DNA from 2 places in the Massilia pseudoviolaceinigra genome. Region 1 is predicted to be linked to the other one. Evidence: predicted binding sites of a transcription regulator. Region 1 holds the regulator's gene; the other holds the start of a gene.
The links. Region 1 encodes sigma-54, which starts transcription at its own class of promoters, with help from an activator protein. Its sites were predicted from a motif close to TGGCANGNAANCTGCTTT; they were not measured.
Positions count from the first base shown of each region.

Region 2: the regulator sigma-54 is predicted to act here: its motif matches at 2,873-2,890, upstream of RBA40_RS28725 (ammonium transporter).

Region 1 is NZ_JAVCWL010000005.1:64,007-69,998, forward strand. It holds gene RBA40_RS06485 (KdsC family phosphatase) at 1-335, shown strand, start outside; gene lptC (LPS export ABC transporter periplasmic protein LptC) at 357-980, shown strand; gene lptA (lipopolysaccharide transport periplasmic protein LptA) at 977-1,585, shown strand; gene lptB (LPS export ABC transporter ATP-binding protein) at 1,585-2,340, shown strand; gene RBA40_RS06505 (RNA polymerase factor sigma-54) at 2,343-3,815, shown strand; gene RBA40_RS06510 (hypothetical protein) at 3,838-5,178, opposite strand; gene hpf (ribosome hibernation-promoting factor, HPF/YfiA family) at 5,566-5,931, shown strand.
Region 2 is NZ_JAVCWL010000040.1:3,429-9,420, forward strand. It holds gene RBA40_RS28715 (TonB-dependent receptor domain-containing protein) at 1-263, opposite strand, end outside; gene RBA40_RS28720 (FadR/GntR family transcriptional regulator) at 822-1,520, opposite strand; gene RBA40_RS28725 (ammonium transporter) at 1,624-2,826, opposite strand; gene RBA40_RS28730 (EAL domain-containing protein) at 2,998-5,463, opposite strand; gene RBA40_RS28735 (PsiF family protein) at 5,661-5,969, opposite strand.

The DNA.
Region 1 (5,992 bases):
AGTCGCCGATCGTGGTGCGGCGCGCGGCCGACCTGGGCATCATGCATGTCCACCAGGGCATCCACGACAAGCGCATCGCCTTTGCCAAGCTGCTCGAAGCGACGGGCGTCACGGCCGCGCAGTGCGGCTACATCGGCGACGACGTGATCGACCTGCCGCTGCTGCTGCAGGTCGGCTTTGCCGTCACCGTGCCGACCGGGCACCCGGAAGTGCAGTATCGCGCCCATTACGTCACCAAGGCCGGCGGCGGGCGCGGCGCAGTGCGCGAAGTGTGCGACATGGTCATGCGCGCGCAGGGCACCTACGAGACGGCCCTGGCGCCGTACTTCGCCTGATGCAAACGACAAGGAACGACCATGCATAAGCGCACCGCACACCGCTGGCGTCTGACCGCAACCATGGTGGTCGGGACCTTTTTCGCCTTCGGCACCTTCTGGCTGGTGCAGCTGGCGCAAAACGGCGACACCTCGGTCGATCCGAACAGTTTCAAGAATGAACCCGACTACATCGTCGAACAATTCAGCTTCGTGCGCATGACGCCCGAGGGCAAGCCGCGCTACCTGGTCTCCGGCGCCAAGCTCACGCACCGCCCGATCGACGATTCCTCGGATGTCGAATTGCCGGTGCTGCAGGGCGTCGCGCCCGGTCAGCCGGTCACGACCATCACCTCGCAGCGCGCGCGCATCCGCCACGCCCAGAACCAGGCGGACCTGATCGGCAATGTCAACGTGGTGCGGCCCGAGTCGCCCACCAACCGCGCCATGCAGCTCAAGACCGAAGCGCTGACCGTTTTTATCGACGAAGACCGCATGACGTCGGACCAGCCGGTCCAGGTCACGCTGGGCACTGCCACCATCACCGGGACCGGCATGGAGGCGAACAACGCGACGCGCGAGCTCAAGTTCGCCAGCCGCGGGCAGATCGTGTATCCACCGAAAGCGGCGCGCGCAGCGCCACCCATCACAGGTAAACCACAATGAAAAAATTTCTAGCCTTCGCTTTGCTCGGACTGGCCGCGGTGACCGCGTCCGCCGAAAAGGCCGATGCCACCAAAAAGGCGGTGATCGATTACGGTTCACTTGAAACCAACGAAGTAACCCAGGTGACGATATTCACGGGGGACGTGGTCGTCACCAAGGGCACCCTGATCCTCAAGTCCGACCGCGCCGTCGTCAAGCACACGCCGGAAGGCGACATGTTCGTGACGCTGACCGCCAGCCCCGGCAAGGCCGCCACGTTCCGCCAGAAACGCGACGGCGGCCCCGACCTGTGGGTCGAAGGGCAGGCCCAGCGCATCGAATACGATGAACGCAACGACATGATGAAGCTTTTCTCGGGCGCCAAGATCCGCCAGCTGGAAGGCCAGAAGCCGACCAACGAAATCGAGAGCGAATTCATTTCCTACGACAGCCGCAAGGAAGTTTTCCTGGCGCGTAACGACGCCAGCGGCACCAACAAGCCGGGCCAGGGTCGCGGCACCATGATCATCGCGCCGCGCAAGCCGCGCGCCGCACCGGGCACGCCGCCGGGAGCACCAGCACCGGCGCCAGCGCCGGTCACCACGCCAGCGGCGGGAACCCAATGATGGAAGCGAAGAATTGCGGCAGTACGCTGATCGTGCGCGGGCTGCAGAAAAGCTATGGCAAGCGCCTGGTCGTACGCGATGTGTCGCTGCAGGTCGATTGCGGCGAAGTGGTCGGCCTGCTCGGACCCAACGGCGCCGGCAAGACCACCTCGTTCTACATGATCGTCGGCCTGGTGCCGTCGGACGCGGGCACGATCGATATCAGCGGAGTCGATATTTCGAGCCTGCCGATTCACCGCCGCGCCGCGCTCGGCCTGTCGTATCTGCCACAGGAAGCGTCGGTGTTCCGCAAGCTGACGGTGGAAGAAAACATCCGCGCCGTGCTGGAACTGCAGAAGGTCGATGGCAAGGCGCTGACCAAGGCCCAGATCAACGAGCGCCTCGACACCCTGCTGGCCGACCTGCAAATTGAAAAACTGCGCGAGAACCAGGCCATGTCGCTGTCGGGCGGCGAGCGGCGCCGGGTCGAGATCGCGCGCGCGCTGGCGACCAATCCGCGCTTCGTGCTGCTCGACGAACCGTTCGCCGGGGTCGACCCGATTGCGGTCATCGAGATCCAGCGCATCGTGCGCTTCCTCAAGCAGCGCGGCATCGGGGTCCTGATCACCGACCACAACGTGCGCGAAACGCTGGGCATCTGCGACCGTGCCTACATCATCAACCAGGGTGCGGTGCTCGCCTCCGGTCGACCCGACGACATCATCGCCGATGAATCCGTGCGCCGGGTCTACCTGGGCGAACACTTCCGGATGTAGGCATGAAACAGTCCCTTCAACTACGTACCTCACAGCACCTCGCCCTCACGCCCCAGCTGCAGCAGTCGATCCGGCTGCTGCAGTTGTCGACCCTGGAACTGCACCAGGAGCTGGAGCAGCTGCTGAGCGACAATCCGCTGCTCGAACGGCTCGACGACCCGCTCGATCACTCGGTGCGCCTGCTGGGCGATGGCGCCATCAGCAGCACGTCGACCCCGACCGAAGCGGCGCCCGAGCCGGGTGCCCAGGACGCGCCGGCACCAAGCGAAGGCGAGGGCTTCGAAGGCGGCGAGACGGACAGCCCGGCCAGCAGCGACAACGATGGCGAGTGGGGCGACCTCGGTCGCGCCAAGACGTCCGACGACGAGGATTCGCGCCCGCAGCTGGAAGCCTCCGCCACCACCTTGCGCGAGCACCTGATGGAGCAGATGCGCGTGACCGTGCTGGAGGCGCGCGACCGCGCGCTGGTCGAACTGATCGTCGACGCCATCGACGACAACGGCTACCTGACCGAAACGCTGGAAGAAATCCACGAGCGCATGCCGCCCGAGCTGGAGATCGAGATCGAAGAACTGCGCACCGCACTGGCGCTGCTGCAAAGTTTCGATCCGGTTGGGGTGGGGGCGCGCAATGCGTCCGAATGCCTGGCGCTGCAGATCCGGCGCATGCCGGGCGTGGCGCTGGTCACGCGGCGCATGGCGCTGACGATTGTGGAAAACCACCTGACCTGGTTCGCGCAGCGTGAATTCAACAAGCTGAAAAAGGCGCTCGACTGCGACGATGAGGACTTGCGCGAGGCGCAGACCGTGATCCGCCAATGCAATCCGCATCCGGGCGCGGAGTTCGCGTCGGACGTGTCGGACTACGTGGTGCCGGACGTGATCGTGCGCAAGGCGAAAAACGGCTGGTCGGTGATGCTCAATAACGATGTCATGCCGCGCCTGCGCGTGAACAGCATGTACGCCGCGCTGCTCAAGCAAGGCAAGGGTGAAGGGCAGATGGGCGCGCAGCTGCAGGAAGCCAAGTGGCTGATCAAGAACATGCGCCAGCGTTTCGATACCATCTTGCGGGTGGCCGAAGCGATTGTCGAACGCCAGCGCAATTTCTTCTCGCACGGTGCGGTGGCGATGCGCCCGCTGGTGCTGCGTGAGATCGCCGACACGCTCGGCCTGCACGAAAGTACGATCTCGCGCGTGACCACGCAAAAGTACATGATGACGCCGCACGGCATGTTCGAGCTCAAATATTTTTTCGGCAGCCACGTGGCTACCGAAGCGGGCGGCGAAGCGTCATCGACGGCGATCCGCGCGCTGATCGTGCAGCTGACCAGCGCCGAGGATCCCAAGAGCCCTCTGTCGGACAGCAAGATCGCCGACATGCTGGGCGAGCAGGGCATGGTGATCGCGCGCCGCACGGTCGCCAAGTACCGCGAAGCGCTCAAGATTCCGCCGGTCGCCCTGCGCAAGTGCCTCTAGCCTGCCCAGGGCTGCGCGGCGCCTAGAAAAACTCCGGGTGCTCGCGCAGCAGCACCTGCTCGTACTGGTTCACCGCCTTGAACTGTTCCAGCCCCGGCGCCATGCGCCGGCCCGCATCCCAGCTGCGCCAGGCGCGCGGCATGTCGTAGCTCAGGAACAGCGCATCGCCCATATCCTTGTAGGCCCCGGCCAGCGCCGGATTGGCGCGCAACACGCTGGCGTACAGCGGGAGCGCGCCGCGCACGTCGCCCAGCTTGGCGCGCCAATTTGCTTCAAACAGCGCCAGCATGTGCTGCTTGTGTGTGGTGAGCTTGCGCAGTTCCTGCAGCTTGGCGAGCGCCGCCTCCATCTCCGCCTTCCCCTTGGGCCGTATCGCCGCCGCGAACGCGCGCACTTGCGGGTCGGCGTTGAGCAGCACCTTCTGCTCCGGGGTCGGCATTTTCATCTGTTCGCCGCCGACAAACGCCAATTCGGACATGCCGAGCATGGCGTCGAATGCACGCTTGTCGGCGAACGCTTGCGCGATCTCGGTCTCGAAGGCTTGCCTGGCTGCCGCCGTTGGCGGGGCGGCATTCGCCTGCGCCTTGTCGAGCAGCTGATCGAGTTCGTCAGCCGCTGCCGCCCGTGGCTTGTACGGCTTGAGGTCGTAGCTGGCGGGGGCGCTTTGCTTGAGCGCGCTGACCGTGTAGGTGCGCGTCTGGCTGTGGCCGACCTGCTTGTGATGCATCACAAAGCCGGCCGGCACGCGCTTTTCGCTCGCCAGGCGCGCCAGCACCAGCGGGTGGCCGCCGAAACGGTAGCGCATCATGCGCTCGAACTTGGCCGCGTCGCCGGCACCGATGCTGGTGCCGCCGGCCGGAATGCGCGCCAGCGGATTGCCGTCGACCGCCAGCACGGTGGCCCCAGCCTCGGTCGATTCGGACAGCTTGCGCACCGCCGACGCGACCGAGAGCTCATGTTCGTCGAAGACCGGGTCGAACGCCGGCACGTCGACCTTGGCCACGCTTAGCGCCCGGTTCAGCACCGACCGGTTCTTCAGTTCCTGGACGCGAAAGCCGGCTTCGTCGAACAGCGAGTAGTCGACATAGCGACGATTGGCCAGGTCGATCTGGTAGCGGCGCCGCGTTGCCAGGTCGTAGATCGTCGATTCGCTCGCGCTGCTCACCGACAGATAGTGTTCGCCCAGGACCACCTTGTACTGCTTGATCTCGTCCGGCGGCGGGTTGTTGCCGTGCGACGCCACCGCGTATTTGGTGGCCACGCTCAGGTCGAAACTGAGGGCGGCAAAGGCCGGCGCGGCGTTGCACAGGGCGCCGGCCAGGGCCAGGCGCAGCAGGGAGGTAAAGGCGGATCGCTTGAACATATCGGTATTCGGGAAAGGGGCGGGGAAGCGATTGTAGGTGAAGACCGTTGTCTTATATATATTAGTCTACACACCTGCTACTTTCCGATCCTGCCGGTATTACGAGGATATACCGCAGAGAATATACCGGCTATTTCCCCTTGATTCCTGGCTTCTTTGTGCTTACCTTGTGCTATGCCAAATAACTGATACACTTGGTTCTACACGAGAGAAAGTTGCTCGGGTACAAAAATGAAGGAGTTGAATACCATTAAACCCATTAATCGATTGGCAATTTTGCGGGCGTACAGGATCACCTCGTCCGTGCTGTAATAACGCTGTTCCTCTGCGCTGCCATGCGTACGAACGATAGTAACAAGAAGTGCCATTATCATTAGGAGTGTGTGTATGAATCTCACAATCAGTGGACATCATCTTGAAGTAACGCCAGCCATCCGTGAATACGTACAGAGCAAGCTTGAGCGCGTAAGGCGCCATTTCGATCAAGTGATCGATATTGCTGTCATCCTCACCGTCGACAATCTGACGGAAAAAGAAAAACGTCAAAAGGCCGAGATCAACCTGCGCCTGTCGGGCAAAACCGTGTATGTGGAAAGCCTGTCGCACGATCTTTACGCCGCCATCGATACCCTGATCGACAAACTGGATCGTCAGGTCATGAAGTACAAGAGCAAGGTCCAGGACCATAATCACCAGGCCATCAAGCACATGCCTGAAGAGATGCCTGAAGAAGAGACGCCGTCGGCCGCATAAGCAGGCCCCGTCCCTTTCGCCAAAGGGCGCCCGCGTGGCGCCCTTTTTGCATCCATGCGCG
Region 2 (5,992 bases), on a different contig from region 1:
TCGTTGGTGGCGCCGACGGTCAGCGAGGTGGCCACTTCGGACATCGTGGTCAGGCCGCGGCTGACCAGTTCCTCGGATTTGATGGTGGTCAGCGGCAGGGCGTTTTCGCTCGCCAGGCGCTTGATGGACGAGCCGGTGACTTCGACGCGGGCCATGGCGGCGTCGGCCTGCTGGGCGGAGGCCTGGTTCATCAGGGTCGGGACCGCGATGGCGATGGAGGACAGCAGCAGCTTGGGTTGCGGGAACCGGGATGATGTTTGCACGGCGAGTCTCCTGATCAGATTGTTTTTATGGTTAGACCAATTCTAGTTTGGCCTGACCAATTAATCAAGGTGGACTTGCCAGTTGTGCGTTGACGCGTTATCCGGGCTGTTGTTCCCGCGCCTAGGCGGCGCTGGGGGGGCGCATGCGTCCCCCCCGAGTTCGTCGAGCCGTCAGTAACTTCGGTACGAACTTGGGTTCTCGCCTCTCCAGGAACTGGTCTCTGGACTCGATGGCCTTAGGTTCAGCGTCTTTCTCACCACAAAATTCAGAACAGTCTTTCCCGCGCCAAGGCGGCACTCGGCGGGAATCCAATTCCGTAGCGCAGTTGCAGGCGACTCATTGAACCTGGATTCCCGCCGAGTGCCGCCTTGGCGCGGGAAGTCATTTCTGCCAATGGCAGCAATGACGGAGCTTGCGTTACCGGCATTTACCCCTGGACTTGCCTTGTTCCACCGAATCCGAGGAGTTTCTTAGAAACTGGAACCTGCCCGGGAACGACGGGGCGTGGTCGAAAATAAGGTGTGGTGGTACTGCCGGGAAGCGGAAGGGCGGGGCTACTACCCGCGCGAGAACGTGCGCGTCACCCGCTCCAGGTGCGCGCGCATGGCTTGGCGGGCGCCAGCCACATCATGCGAAGCGATCGCTTCCAGAATCTTGCGGTGATCGGTCAAGGTGGTCACGCGCAAATCCTCGGTCTGGAAATGTTCCTTGAGCTTGTGCCACAAACTGCCGCGCTGGTTCCACAAGTAATCGACCACGCCCACCAGCGCCGTGTTTCCCGTGGCGCGCGCAATCGCCAAATGGAAATTGCGGTCGGCCTGCTCGTTGCTGGCCCGATCTTCATGGTGGTGCTCCATCTCCAGCACCGCCGTCAGAATCGCGTCGATGGCCGAATCGGTGGCCATCTTGGCCGCCAGCGCCGCCACTTCCGACTCGATCATGCGGCGCGCGGCCAGCACCTCGAATGGACCCGGCCCCACTTCGGGCACATCGGACTGCGCGGTGGCCTGCTCGCTCACATACACGCCGGAGCCGCCGCGCACTTCCACGATGCCGCTCAGTTCGAGCACGATCAGCGCTTCGCGCAGCGATGCCCGGCTCACGCTCAGCTTGGCGGCGAGGTCGCGCTCGGCCGGGAGGCGTTCGCCGGCCTTGATACTCTCGTCGCGAATGAGTTCTTGAATCCGGGTGGCCACCACACGGTACAGGCGCGGCTCAGCCGAGTTCGATTCTTGCGGCGCAGAGGGTTTCTTCATTGATTGCTGGGTCCGGGGTAAGGCGTGAGGGAGGGTGTTCGCATGCTCGCCTGATTTTAGTTTGCTATGGCTAATGTTGCAAGGCTCCCCCCCCACGTGCGCGCTACCAGCTCGATTCGCGCTCCGGGGTCGATGAGATGTGGTGGATCGACAAATCGGCGCCCTGGAATTCCTGCTCGGGGTCGAGGCGCAAGCCCATGGCCTTTTTCAGCACGCCATACACCAGGTAGCCGCCGGCGACCGCAATGGCCACGCCCAGCACCGTGCCCACCAGCTGCGACGCGAACGACACGCCGCCGATGCCGCCCAGGCTCTTGAGCCCGAAGATGCCGGCGGCAATGCCGCCCCAGGTGCCGCACAGGCCGTGCAGCGGCCACACGCCGAGCACGTCGTCGATCTTCCAGCGGTTCTGGGTGAGGGTGAACATGGCCACGAAAATCGCCCCGGCGATGGCGCCGGTGGCCAGCGCGCCGAGCGGATGCATCAGGTCCGAGCCGGCGCACACGGCCACCAGTCCGGCCAGCGGGCCGTTGTAGGTGAAGCCCGGATCGTTCTTGCCGAGCACCAGCGCGGCCAGGGTGCCGCCGACCATGGCCATGAGCGAGTTGACGGCGACCAGGCCGTTCATCTTGTCGAGCGTTTGCGCGCTCATGACGTTAAAGCCGAACCAGCCCACCGCCAGAATCCAGGCGCCGAGTGCCAGGAAGGGAATCGAGGAAGGCGGATGGGCGGAAATGGCGCCGTTGCGCCCGTAACGCCCGCGCCGCGCACCGAGCAGCAGCACGGCGGGCAGGGCGATCCAGCCGCCCACGGCGTGCACCACGACCGAACCGGCGAAGTCGTGGAACTCGGCGCCGAAGGCCATCTTGAGCCAGGCCTGGATGCCGAAGCGCTGGTTCCAGGCAATGCCTTCGAACAGGGGATAGATGAAGCCGACCAGCAAGGCGGTGGCGATCAGCTGGGGATAAAACTTGGCGCGTTCGGCGATGCCGCCCGAGATGATGGCGGGAATGGCGGCGGCGAAGGTCAGCAGAAAGAAGAATTTGACCAGCTCGTAGCCGTTGCGCGCCGCGAGCACGTCGGCGCTGGCGAAGAAGTCGACGCCGTAGGAAATGCCGTAGCCGATGAAAAAATAGGCAATCGTGGAGACGGCGAAGTCGGCCAGGATCTTGACCAGGGCGTTGACCTGGTTCTTTTTCCTGACCGTCCCCAGTTCCAGGAAGGCAAAGCCGGCGTGCATCGCCAGGATCATGATGGCGCCGAGCAAGATGAAAAGTGCGTCGGCGGCGTGGTTGGTTCCGTTCATTGGACGATTCCCGATAAAGGTGCATGGAAGTGCTGCTGCCCTTAAAGAAGCAATAATCGTTCCATTTTGGTGCGGTAGCGCAAGCGCTTGATTTAATGGAGAAATGCGCGCTCCCGGCGGCTGGCGCCGGCGCGCGCGCACCACGGCGGCGCATCCGGTTTGGTGCAGCGCTCAGGCGCAGTGATTGTGGGTACGCAACAAAAGATCGAACTGGGGCGCGGTCAGCGGCCGCGAAAACAGATAGCCCTGGCCGAAATCGCAGCCGGCGGCGGTCAGCAGGTCGCGTTGCTCCTGCGTTTCGACGCCTTCGGCAATGACCTTGATGCCGAGCTTGTGGCCCATGACGACGATGGCTTCGCACAAGGCCAGGTCGTCCGATCCGGCCACCATCTTGAGAACGAACGACTGGTCGATCTTGAGGTAATCGATGTGGAATTTTTTCAGATAGGACAGCGAGGAATAGCCGGTCCCGAAGTCGTCGATCGACATCTGGATGCCGCTTTCGCGAAACGAGAGCAACTGTTCGCGAATGTTGTAGGTCGATTCCATGAGCATGCCTTCGGTGATTTCGACCACGATTTCGGTGCCGACGTAGCGCCCCAGCACCGGATGGGCGCGCACGTGCGGCGGATGGCAGGCGTGCTTGGTGCCGGGCGAGTGGCGCCGGAACTGGGCTGGCGACATGTTGACGCTGATCTGGAATTCGGGGTCGATGCTGCCGCGCCAGCGCATGGCCTGATGGAACGCTTGCTGGAACACCCAGTCGCCGATGCTGATAATCAAGCCCGATTCCTCTGCCAGCGGAATGAATTCGGCCGGGCTGACCGGACCGCGCTGCGGATGCTCCCAGCGCAGCAGGGCTTCGGCCTTGCGGATGCGGCCGCTGGAGAGCTCGACGATGGGCTGGTACAGCACGCGCAACTGGTCGAGCGCGAGCGCGGCGCGCAAATCGTTGAGAGTGCGCATCTTTCTCTGCGCGGCGCGCTGCATCGATTGCATGAAGTAGCCGAACTGGTTGCGTCCGCGGTTCTTGGCGGCGTACATGGCCTGGTCGGCGTTCTTGAGCAGGGTGTCGACGTCGGTGGCGTCGTGCGGGAACAGGGTGATGCCGATGCTGCCGGACAGGTACAGCGTTTCGGCCTTGATGGCGAACGGTTCGGCCAGCGCGGCGAGCATGGCGTGGGCGACCCGCTCGACGCTGTCGAGGTCGTCCAGCTCGCCGAGGATGACGGTGAATTCGTCACCGCCCAGGCGCGCCACGGTGTCGGCCTGGCGGATGCAGGCCGACAGGCGCGCGGCCACCTCGCGCAGCAGCTTGTCGCCGGTATCGTGGCCGAGGGTATCGTTCACTTCCTTGAAGTGGTCGATGTCGATGAACATCAGTGCCAGCGGCAGGCCGGAGCGGCGCGATTTGCGCAGCTCGTGTTCGAGGCGGTCATGGAACATGCTGCGGTTGGGCAAGCCGGTGAGGAAGTCGAAATTGGCCTGGCGCCAGATGGTGTCTTCCGCCAGTTTCTGGTCGGTGATGCCGGAAAACATATTCACGCGGAACTTGACCTGGCCCCGTTCGTCGTAAATGGTATCGACGCGCAGCCATTCGGCGCACTCGTCGCCGTTCTTGTGGCGCGCCCACACCTTGCCCTGCGCATGGCCCGCCTTTTCCAGGCGCCGCAGCACTTCGCAGTTGTGGGCCTGGCCCAGCGCGCCGGCCAGCAGCATGCCGGCCGGCTGGCCGATCAATTCCTGTTCGGTGTAGCCGCTGAGGCGGATAAAAGCGGGATTGACGGCGACGATGCGGCCGTTGGGCTCGGTGATCATGATCGCTTCGCCAATCGCCTCGTACACCATGGCCGACAGGTTCAGGGCGCGCTCGGTCTTTTTCCATTCGCTGATGTCGGTGGAAATGCCGATCACGCCGACCAGGCGGCCCTGCTCGTCGCGGATCGGCGAGTCGGTCACGTGCATGGGGAAGGTGGTGCCGTTGCGGTGGCGTACCAGGAATTCGCCCGACCAGCTGCAGCCGGCCTGCAGCCGCGCCATGATCTGGGCCGCGCGTTCGGTGGAGTTGTCGGCCGGGACCAGCTCGATGATGTTGCGTCCCAGCGCTTCGGCGGCCGACCAGCCGTAGAGTTTTTCGGCAAAGGGGTTCCAGTACAGGATGGTGCCCCCCACATCGGTGGCGATGACAGCTTGCTCGACCGAGGCGAGCAGGCTGGCCTGGAACTGGATCTGGCGCTCGCAGTTCTTGAGCTCGGTGATATTGTCATGCACCAGCGCCACGGCCGGCACGCCGGCATGGTCGAGCGCGGTGATCTTGAGCGAGAACCAGCGCTGCTGGTGCGGCGCGTCGCAGGGATAGTCGAAGGTGGCGCTGCGGCGCCGCCCGGACAGCACATCGCGCACCAGGATGCCGACCTGGGTGGCGTCGCCGCAGCCGGACGAGGCGGCGCGGTCGCATACGTCGAGGTAGTTGGTGCCCTCGCAGACACGGGATAGATCGCCGCCGTTGGCAAGGGCAAATTCGCGCCACGCCTTGTTGGCCGACAGAATCGTGCCGCGCTGGTCGATCAGGACAATATGCTCCAGTAAAGCATCGATCGTGACCTCGGGGATGGCGTCGGGTAAGGCGGCTAGCATTGTCACACGGGCTCCTTGCAGCAGAGGAGGCGGAGTTCGTCCCGCATCCGCCAATCGTGTAAGACAGTGGTGCTCCAAGAAAGTGCGGTCTTGTGCCAAATTATTTTGCCCCGGCGGCGCTGGCGGCCCCAGGTGAATGTCATCGTGCCGGGGGCAGGGACGAAGGCGAGCGCCCGGGGACCGGGGTGGGGCGGGGGTTATTTCGGGGCGCTGAGGCAGGCTTTCATGAAGGCTTTGCGCTCGTCGCCTTTTTTGCCGGCGGCGTCGGCGTTGCAGGTCTTCATCTTGTTTTGCTGGGGCGTGGCGGTCGGGGCCGCCGGTTTGGCGCTCAGGCAATCTTTCATGAAGGCTTTGCGCTCGTCGCCTTTCTTGCCGCTGGCGTCGGCGTTGCAGGTCACCATCTTGTTCTGCTGGGCCGACTTGGCCGCCGGCGCCGCTGCCTCGGGCGCGGCGAAGGCGGCACTGGTGAACGCCAGCATGGCGCAGGTCATCAACATGTTTTTCATCGGTTCGTCCTCGGTAGTTGGAT